DNA from 2 places in the Eubacterium sp. An3 genome. Region 1 is predicted to be linked to the other one. Evidence: predicted binding sites of a transcription regulator. Region 1 holds the regulator's gene; the other holds the start of a gene.

Evidence for each region. The regulator Rex, encoded in region 1, represses fermentation and respiration genes when NADH is low (regulators of the CRP and FNR family bind a similar motif). The targets are predictions, from matches to a motif close to ATTGTTAANNNNTTAACAAT.
Region 2: a site for Rex is predicted at 2,491-2,510, ahead of B5F87_RS15170 (glycerol dehydrogenase). Genes of this name have one in related genera too.

What each region holds. Positions count from the first base shown of each region.
Region 1 is NZ_NFIR01000011.1:86,781-91,215, reverse strand. It holds gene B5F87_RS10815 (NAD(P)H-hydrate dehydratase) at 1-1,127, opposite strand, end outside; gene B5F87_RS10810 (redox-sensing transcriptional repressor Rex) at 1,239-1,901, opposite strand; gene B5F87_RS10805 (ABC-F family ATP-binding cassette domain-containing protein) at 2,188-4,116, shown strand.
Region 2 is NZ_NFIR01000022.1:49,279-53,713, forward strand. It holds gene B5F87_RS15155 (hypothetical protein) at 1-234, opposite strand, end outside; gene B5F87_RS15160 (hypothetical protein) at 448-1,290, shown strand; gene pta (phosphate acetyltransferase) at 1,486-2,445, shown strand; gene B5F87_RS15170 (glycerol dehydrogenase) at 2,594-3,691, shown strand; gene B5F87_RS15175 (SH3 domain-containing protein) at 3,797-4,435, opposite strand, start outside.

The sequences.
Region 1 (4,435 bases):
TTAAGATGCGGCGTAAGAATCATCGGCGCGCCATAAGAATGGTAAAGCTCTCGTTCCTCTTTTTGCAATGCCGCCAATGTATTGATGCCGTCGGCGTCAATGACCAGCGGACAGCACCCCTGCGCCAGCACCGCAGACAGCAGCCGTCCGGTCAGTGCATTCTGCCCAAGTCCCGGCCCGATGCCCACCACACTGGCCCAGGCGAGGGCCTCCGGCAGCTTTTCCAAAGCTTCCTCTTCTGTCCGGTAGGTGGTCATAATGGCCTCAGGCACCCGGCTCTGGAGAATCTCCCGGTTCTCTTCACAGGTAAAGATCCGTACCAGGCCGCTGCCTGTCCGGTAAGCGGCAGACGCCGACAGACAGGCGGCTCCCGCCATGTTCTTCGCCCCCACAATGAGGAGCACCTTTCCGTATGTGCCTTTATTAGACCACGGGTGCCTCTTCGGAAGCCGGCACAGATCTTCCCGTGTATATGTCACAGTCTCCGGGCTGACGGCGTCCACCGCCTGTATCGGAAAGCCGATGTCCTTCACCACCACTTCCCCTGCCAGTGAAGCGCCGGGGTAAAGCGCCAGGCCTACTTTATTCAGGCCAAAAGTGATAGTCATATCTGCCTGAAAGCCATATCCCAGGATTCGTCCGCTGGATGCGTCCACGCCGGAAGGAATATCCACCGCGATCTTATATCCGTTCCGGCGGTTCACTTCTTCCAGCACTTCCCGCTGGATACCTGCCACCTCCCGCTTCACTCCCACGCCGAACACCGCGTCTACCCACAGGTCGCTGTCGGTCTCCGGCAAAGCTTCCAGGAAACATACGCCCAGATTCTCGAGAATCTTTCGCTGAATCTGATAAGATTCCGACGCCCGGCGGACACCGCCGATCTCAAAAATGCACACGTCATAGCCTATAGCGAGAAGCAGCCGTCCCAGCGCCAGCCCGTCTCCTCCGTTATTGCCCCGCTCCGCGATAATGGTGACGGACGCCGGAGCCGGAAAGCGTCGGACGATCTCTTCTTCCATGGCAAGAGCCGCCCTCTCCATAAGCACAATGCCCGGAATCCCCATGGTTTCAATACTATATGCGTCGATGCGCTGCATCTCATCTCCTGAACCTATATACTGCATAGTTTCCCTCCTCACACTATTGCCGCGGCGCACAAGCCGCTCTTATCCACATCCTTCATCTGCCTATAAAAAAGAAAGATGAAAAACCTCAGTCCTTCATCTTTCTGCCTGCTATTCATTTATGCTATGAATACGATAGGAAAGTGTCATAATACTTTCTGACAAATGCACATTTTCGACGATGACGTCCTCTGGTAAATTCAAATCCACCGGCGCAAAATTCCAAAACGCCTTCACACCCAGCTCAACCAGTTCTCTGGCTATCTTCGGCGCTTTGCTCCTTGGCAGAGTCAGTGCGGCGATCCGTACTTCATGTTTCGAAAGGAAATCCTCCAGCATGTCAATATCATAGACTTCCACGCCGCGCACGGTCATTCCCACCAGGCGGGGATTCACATCAAAAAGACCGATAATCTTAAAACTATTCTCTTCAAATTCCTGATTATTAGCCAGAGCTTGTCCTAAATTACCGGCACCCAGAATAATTACATTATTCGTTTTGTCAAGGCCAAGTATTTTCCCCATCTCATTATAGAGAAATTCCACATTATATCCATATCCCTGCTGACCAAATCCTCCAAAATTATTCAGGTCCTGTCGAATCTGTGAAGCGGTCACATTCATCTTCTGGCTCAGTTCTTTTGAGGAAATACGGACAACATCATTTTTCAATAAATCGCCGAGATACCGGTAATACCTTGGCAACCTCTTGATAACAGCAGGTGAAATCACTTTTTCATTGGCTGATCTCGCATTCACTTTCTTGTCTTCCATAGAATCCTTCCTTTGACAAAACTTTCGCATTCTATTTATTACACAGCAAATCAATTATACTCAGATTTTATTCATTTGTCAAACCAGTTTTTTCCCTTCCCTTATTTTTTCTTTCATGATAAAATAGCCAATGTTTGGTTTTTCGCCTTTTTCGCAGATTATAATAAGGAAGAGTTTTATCCTTTTTTCTGCGCGGACTGCACTTTTGTAAAAGATAAATATTTCACATTTTCTCTGAAAATTACGCTTTTAAAAATAAAACACACTGCATATACGGAGGTTTTTTATGATTTTAGCATGTCAAAAGATAACAAAAGCCTTTGGCGGCGATACAATTTTGAATAATATAAATTTTCTGATCAACGAGGGAGAAAAGGCCGCCCTGATCGGCATCAACGGCGCCGGAAAAACAACTCTTCTTAAAATCATCACCGGTGAGTATGAGGCGGACGGCGGCGAAGTGGTGCTGCAAAAGGGCGCTACCATGGGGTATCTGTCCCAGGTCATCGACGTGACTTCCCGCCGCACCATCTACGAAGAGATGCTGGACGCCAAAAAAGAGATCATCGACATGGAACAGAATATCCGCACTCTGGAACAGTCCATCAGCCGGCTTTCCGGAGAGGAACTGGAAAATGCCATGGAAAACTATTCCCGCCTGACAGAGCGTTTTGAAAAGGCTAACGGCTACGCCTGGAAAAGCGAGATCAACGGCGTCCTTAAAGGTCTCGGTTTCACCGAAGAAGAGTTCGATACTCCCATCCATACACTTTCCGGAGGACAGAAAACCCGTGTGGCTCTGAGCCGGATTCTTCTGACTCAGCCGGATATCATTCTTCTGGACGAGCCAACCAACCACCTGGACATGGACGCTATCCGCTGGCTGGAGACTTTCCTTGGCAACTACCGGGGCGCTGTACTCATCGTCTCCCACGACCGTTATTTTCTGGACCGGGTAGTTTCCAAGGTCATCGAGATCGAGGCCGGCGACAGCCAGACTTTCCTCGGCAATTACAGCCAGTATGCGGAGAAAAAGAAGGCGCAGCGGGACGCCCAGATGAAGCTTTACCTGAACCAGCAGCAGGAGATCAAACACCAGGAGGAAGTTATCACCAAACTGCGCTCCTTCAACCGTGAGAAATCCATCCGCCGCGCCGAGAGCCGGGAAAAAATGCTCGACAAAATGGAGCGGGTTGACAAGCCGGTGGTACTCAACAGCCGGATGCGCATTGCCCTGGAGCCGGAAGTGATGAGCGGCAACGATGTGCTCACCATCGAAAATCTCTCCAAATCCTTCGAGAACAAGCCGCTCTTCCGCAACCTGAATCTCTCCATCCAGCGTGGCGAGGTCGTCGGACTTCTGGGCGCCAACGGCACTGGAAAGACCACGCTCCTAAAGATCATCAACCGACACCTGCGTCCGGACGGCGGTAAGATTCATTACGGTGCGAAAGTATCCATCGGCTACTATGACCAGGAACAGCACGTGTTAAATGACGAGAAAACGATCTTCGACGAGATTTCCGACGCCTACCCGAAACTGACCAACACCCGCATCCGAAATGTGCTGGCTGCCTTCCTCTTTACCGGAGACCGGGTATTTCAGCAGATTGGGACGCTGAGCGGCGGCGAGAAGGGCCGGGTCTCTCTGGCTAAGCTGATGCTGTCAAACGCCAACTTCCTGATCCTCGACGAGCCGACCAACCACCTGGACATCCAGTCAAGAGAGATCCTGGAGGACGCCATCAACGCCTATGAGGGCACGGTTTTCTACGTGTCCCATGACCGGTACTTTATCAATCAGACTGCCACCCGAATCCTTGACCTGTCACCAGAGGGCATCGTCAACTACAAAGGTAATTACACCTACTATCTGGAACAGAAGGAAGCGGGAAACATTGCCGCGGACAGCGAGTCTGTGGCCAATCTGTCCACGGCAGAGACCACACCTGCCACATCCTCTTCCTCCAAAGAAGACTGGAAGAAATCCCGTGAGGAAGCTGCCAGACAGCGGAAGCGCGCCAACGAACTGAAAAAAACTGAGGCGGAAATCAGCCGCCTGGAAGAAGAAAATGAAGAGATCAAAAATGAGATGAACAATCCGGAGATTGCCAGCAACGTAAGCCGCCTCATGGAACTCTCCACCAAATACGAGGAGAACGAAGCAGCATTGCTGGAACTATATGATAAGTGGGAAGAATTGTCGGAAGACTAATGGGGATTTGTGAATCTTCAAGTATACCACACAGGCTATTTCAGAGAAGGCTGTGTTCAGATACCTGGAAATTCACAAATATACAACGTGATAAAATAAATGTTTCTGGAAAAACAGATGATGTTCTGACTGTTCACAGATGAATTCGCCTGATTTGGCCTTCAGCCGAAGAGTCAGCCACAAGGGTACAGATGCTGTCGATCTGGAACAGGCATTTTTTGTAATCTGAGTGATGCAGTCAGACAGAGATTTGCGGCATGATATCTCAATAGAAAAACACAGCGGGAAAGGTCGGCGACGACTGTGAGCGCAGGCGTCA
Region 2 (4,435 bases), on a different contig from region 1:
CCGCCGGTACAGACAGACCTTGTCGATATGGTATCCAAAAAGCAGCGCAAAAATCAGATGCGACAGCTCGTGAACCGGTGTCCCGATCAGGTTGAAAAAATCAAGCAGAAAATATCCCCGGGCGTTTTTGGAAAAATTACGCCATGCAGACTGCCTGGCCCGGCCCATGATAAAACCGAAAGCAACGAGTACCAGCAGTATTTTGATATTACATTGGATAAATAAGTCAAACATATATGTTCCCTCGCTGAAAATATGGCCTATCATATCATCATTATGCTGATTTTACAAGAACTGTTCTTATTCTATCAGATGAAATCGAAAAAATTGTGACGAAAAAAGAGGTATTGCACTTCCTGTGACAGAGAATTATGTTGAAATTTCAGCGTGAATTGTATAAAATTAGTACAGAATGTAAAAAAGAGAGAGAAGAGACGGAGGTAGCAAATGAATGGAATGGTAATAATCATCATTGCTCTTGTGGTTATTCTGGCGATAGCAGCCGCAGCAATGATATCCGGGAAAAAATCCGGGGAACAAAAGGAAGAAGGCGGGAATCGAATCAGAGATTTGAAAGTGGACGCGGTGGAAATGAAGAGAAAAAAGGAACCGGTCAAAGAGGATCCGGAGGTGACCGCAGCCAAAAAAGATTTGTATCAGTATCTGACGCAGGTTATCAAAAAGATGTTCATGCATTACCGGAGAGGTACCTGGAATCAGCTGACCCGGGTCAATGTTCCTTCCGGTGCGGTGCAGAAACATTACGACAGAATCAGGCAGTCTCTGACGCCTCAGTCTGCGGATATTCTGGACGATTTCTTTTCCTGTATTGACAGCGAGGGTTCTGAAGAAAAGAAGCCGGGAGAGGTGAGGGACGCAGAAAAGCTCCGTCAGGTATTCCTGCGCATGGTGCTTCCGTTCTATCCGGTGTATTATGACAAACTGGATGGCGTCAGATATACAGCGCTTCTCAATCAGACTATGCTCAATCTGTTCCATCGGCTGACCGGAAAGAAGTTTCGTCTCGGATATAAGAACAGGTACCGTTCCGGCGTGACTGCTTACCGTTGGGAAGGCAGCCGGTATCAGGTATTTGAGGAAGACGGAACCATGCTCTGTGACGCTGTCTTCCGGGACGGAAAAGTGTGGGAAGGTTTTGCCCGTCTTCCGGAGAATGGACAGCCGGGAGACAAAGACTGGGAGATGGTGAAGGCCGGAACATTCCAGGAAGGCCGGTTTGTGGATGGAACTCTGCAGTATATATATAGAAAGAAATGCGGACAGATTTAGGATAGATAATTTAGGATAGATGTGAAATGCGGCGCTTTGCGGGAACAGATTCCGCAGCTGGCTGCACATGCCGTATTCCTATGTTTAGGATAAAATACTTGCAATATCGGCGGCGTAATATTAAGATAGAATTACATGTATTTTGTATACATGCTCAAAAGATACATACAGAATATTTTATTGGAGGGACAAGAAATGTTTACAAAATTAGCGGAGCAGTTAAAGGCAAACCCGAGAACTATTGTTTTCACAGAAGGAACAGACGCCCGTATTCTCAATGCGGCTGATAAGCTGACCAATGAAGGGATTCTCGGCGTGATTCTTATCGGTGAAGAAGCAGAAGTGAAAAAAGCTGCTCAGGAAGGCGGTTTTCATATTGACAAATGTCAGATTGTGAATCCGGCGGATTACGGGGAGATGGAAGCCATGGTGGAAGAGATGGTTCGTCTTCGTAAGGGTAAAATGACGGAAGAACAGGTAAGAAGCGCTTTAGCGCAGGGAAATTATTTCGGAACCATGCTGGTGAAGATGGGCAAGGCAGACTGTCTGCTGGGCGGCGCCACCTATTCCACAGCAGATACGGTTCGTCCGGCGCTTCAGCTGATTAAGACAAAACCGGGCAACAAGATCGTAAGCTCTACTTTCATCATGGTAAAGGGCGACGAGAAGCTTGCTTTTGCGGATTGTGCGATCAATATTGATCCGACCGAGGACGATCTGGTGGAGATTGCCATCGAGAGCGCAAAGACGGCTGAGGTATTCGGTATTGATCCGAAGGTTGCCATGTTATCTTATTCCACATTGGGTTCCGGAAAGGGAGATTCTGTGACAAAAATGGCCAACGCCACAGCAAAAGTAAAAGAACTGGCTCCGGATCTGGCTATCGACGGCGAGCTGCAGTTTGACGCGGCTGTGTCTCCGGAAGTGGCAAAGATTAAATGTCAGGGCTCTCCGGTAGCCGGACAGGCCAACACCTTTATCTTCCCTGATATCAGCGCTGCCAACATCGGTTATAAGATCGCAGCTCGTCTTGGAGGATACGAAGCCATCGGACCAGTGCTGCAGGGACTTAACGCGCCGATCAATGACCTGAGCCGCGGCTGCAACGCAGACGAAGTATATAAAATGGCTCTTGTGACAGCGGCTTTGAGCTGATTTTTTGTGCAATTTTTAAATAATTTCTTCCATTTATGCAAAGTGTTTGTTATAATAATCACATAAAGTTTCGATATGAAGGAGACTTTACGGCATAATGACTATGCCGGAATATTTGCATGTGCATAAGGAAAGGAAGGATTCTATTATGGCAAATGTAATTATCAGCCCATCAAAATATGTGCAGGGCCCGGGAGAACTTGCAAATGTGGCAGAATACGCGGTGAAGTTAGGTAAGAAACCGTTTGTATTGATCAGTGAAGGCGGACGTAAGCGTGTCGGCGGTATCATTGAGGACAGCTTCAAAGATACCGGCTGTGAACTGACATTTGAGACATTCAACGGCGAGTGCTCCAAAAAAGAGATCGACCGTCTGGTTGCCATCGTAAAAGAAAAAAGCTGTGATCTCGTTATTGGTGTCGGCGGCGGAAAGATTTTTGATACCGCAAAAGCTGTTGCGTATTACACAGAGACGCCGGTTATCATCTGTCCGACCATTGCGGCAACGGATGCGCCTTGTTCCGCACTGACAGTTGTTTATACCGATGACGGTGTGTTTGAAGAATACCTGTGGCTGCCGGCTAACCCGAATGTGGTTCTGGTAGACACCGACATTATTGCCAAAGCACCGGCCAGACTTCTTGTATCCGGTATGGGTGATGCTCTGGCAACTTATTTTGAAGCAAAAGCATGTCAGATTTCCAACGCCACAAGCTGTGCGGGCGGCAATGTGACTGTTGCAGCTATGACATTGGCAAAAGCCTGCTACGATACTCTGATCGAGGAAGGCGTAAAGGCAAAACTGGCAGTGGAACAGGACGTATGTACTCCGGCAGTGGAGAAGATCATCGAGGCCAACACCCTTCTTTCCGGTATCGGATTTGAGAGCGGCGGTCTGGCAGGCGCGCATGCTATTCACAATGGTCTTACCTGTATTAAAGAATGCCACCATTTATATCATGGAGAAAAGGTTGCCTTCGGTACTCTGACACAGCTCGTTCTGGAGAATGCAGACGAAGACTTACTGGATGAAGTGATTTCCTTCTGTATGGAAGTAGGACTTCCTACTACCTTTGCGGATCTGGGAATTGAGAATCCTGACAAGGATGTTCTTATGGAAGCGGCTACGCTGGCAGCAGCTCCGACCGATACTCTGGGCAATGAGCCTATGGAGATTACACCGGAGAAGGTATACGCAGCCATGGTAGGAGCAGACGCTCTGGGAAGATATTATAAAGGACTGTAATATCGCAGAAGATTAACAGAGAAAGAATTTATGATCTTATAAAGAAAACCCTCCAGGGATTTGACTCCCGGGAGGGTTTTTGACTACCCGGACAAAGAAGACGGATTATCTTTGGCTGCTGCAGTAGGCGGCAGCGTCATAACAGCATGTCCAGTAGGAACTGGCCGGATAGTAGGTTGAGATAATGACCCTTCCTCTGGTGGACGATGCGTGAATATACTGACCATTGCCTATATACAGGGCCGCATGGTTTGAACCGGATTCAATCCGCATAAGGATATCTCCTGCCTGAAGAGCGGAGAGCGGTTTCCTGTAAGCGGTAAGTCTGGCGATTTGTCCGCTGGTGGTTTCTCCGATATTGATGCCGGAAGCAGATAGAAAAACGTCGCGCAGAAGACTGGAGCAGTCTGCATAGCCAGGAAAATTCCGTTTGGACTGACTGTAGAGATCGCCAAGACGGGCGCGTGCAGCAAATATTGCTTTGGACCGTATGGCGTCCGCACTCTGGGAGCCGGCGGCGGAGCCTGTACTGGTGCTGCCGGCGGGGCTTCCGGAAGCTGAGGCAGTTTTGCGGGTGGAAGTCAGGGAGCTGCTGATATAGCAGGTACGCTTTTTGTATTTGACTTTAGCCCATCCTGCATGTTTGCCGAGGCATTTCAGCCGGGTATTCTGCGGCACGACGGCAATGGAACTGTAGCCGGTTCCGGGACCCGTCCGGAGATTGACACCATCGCCGGATACATA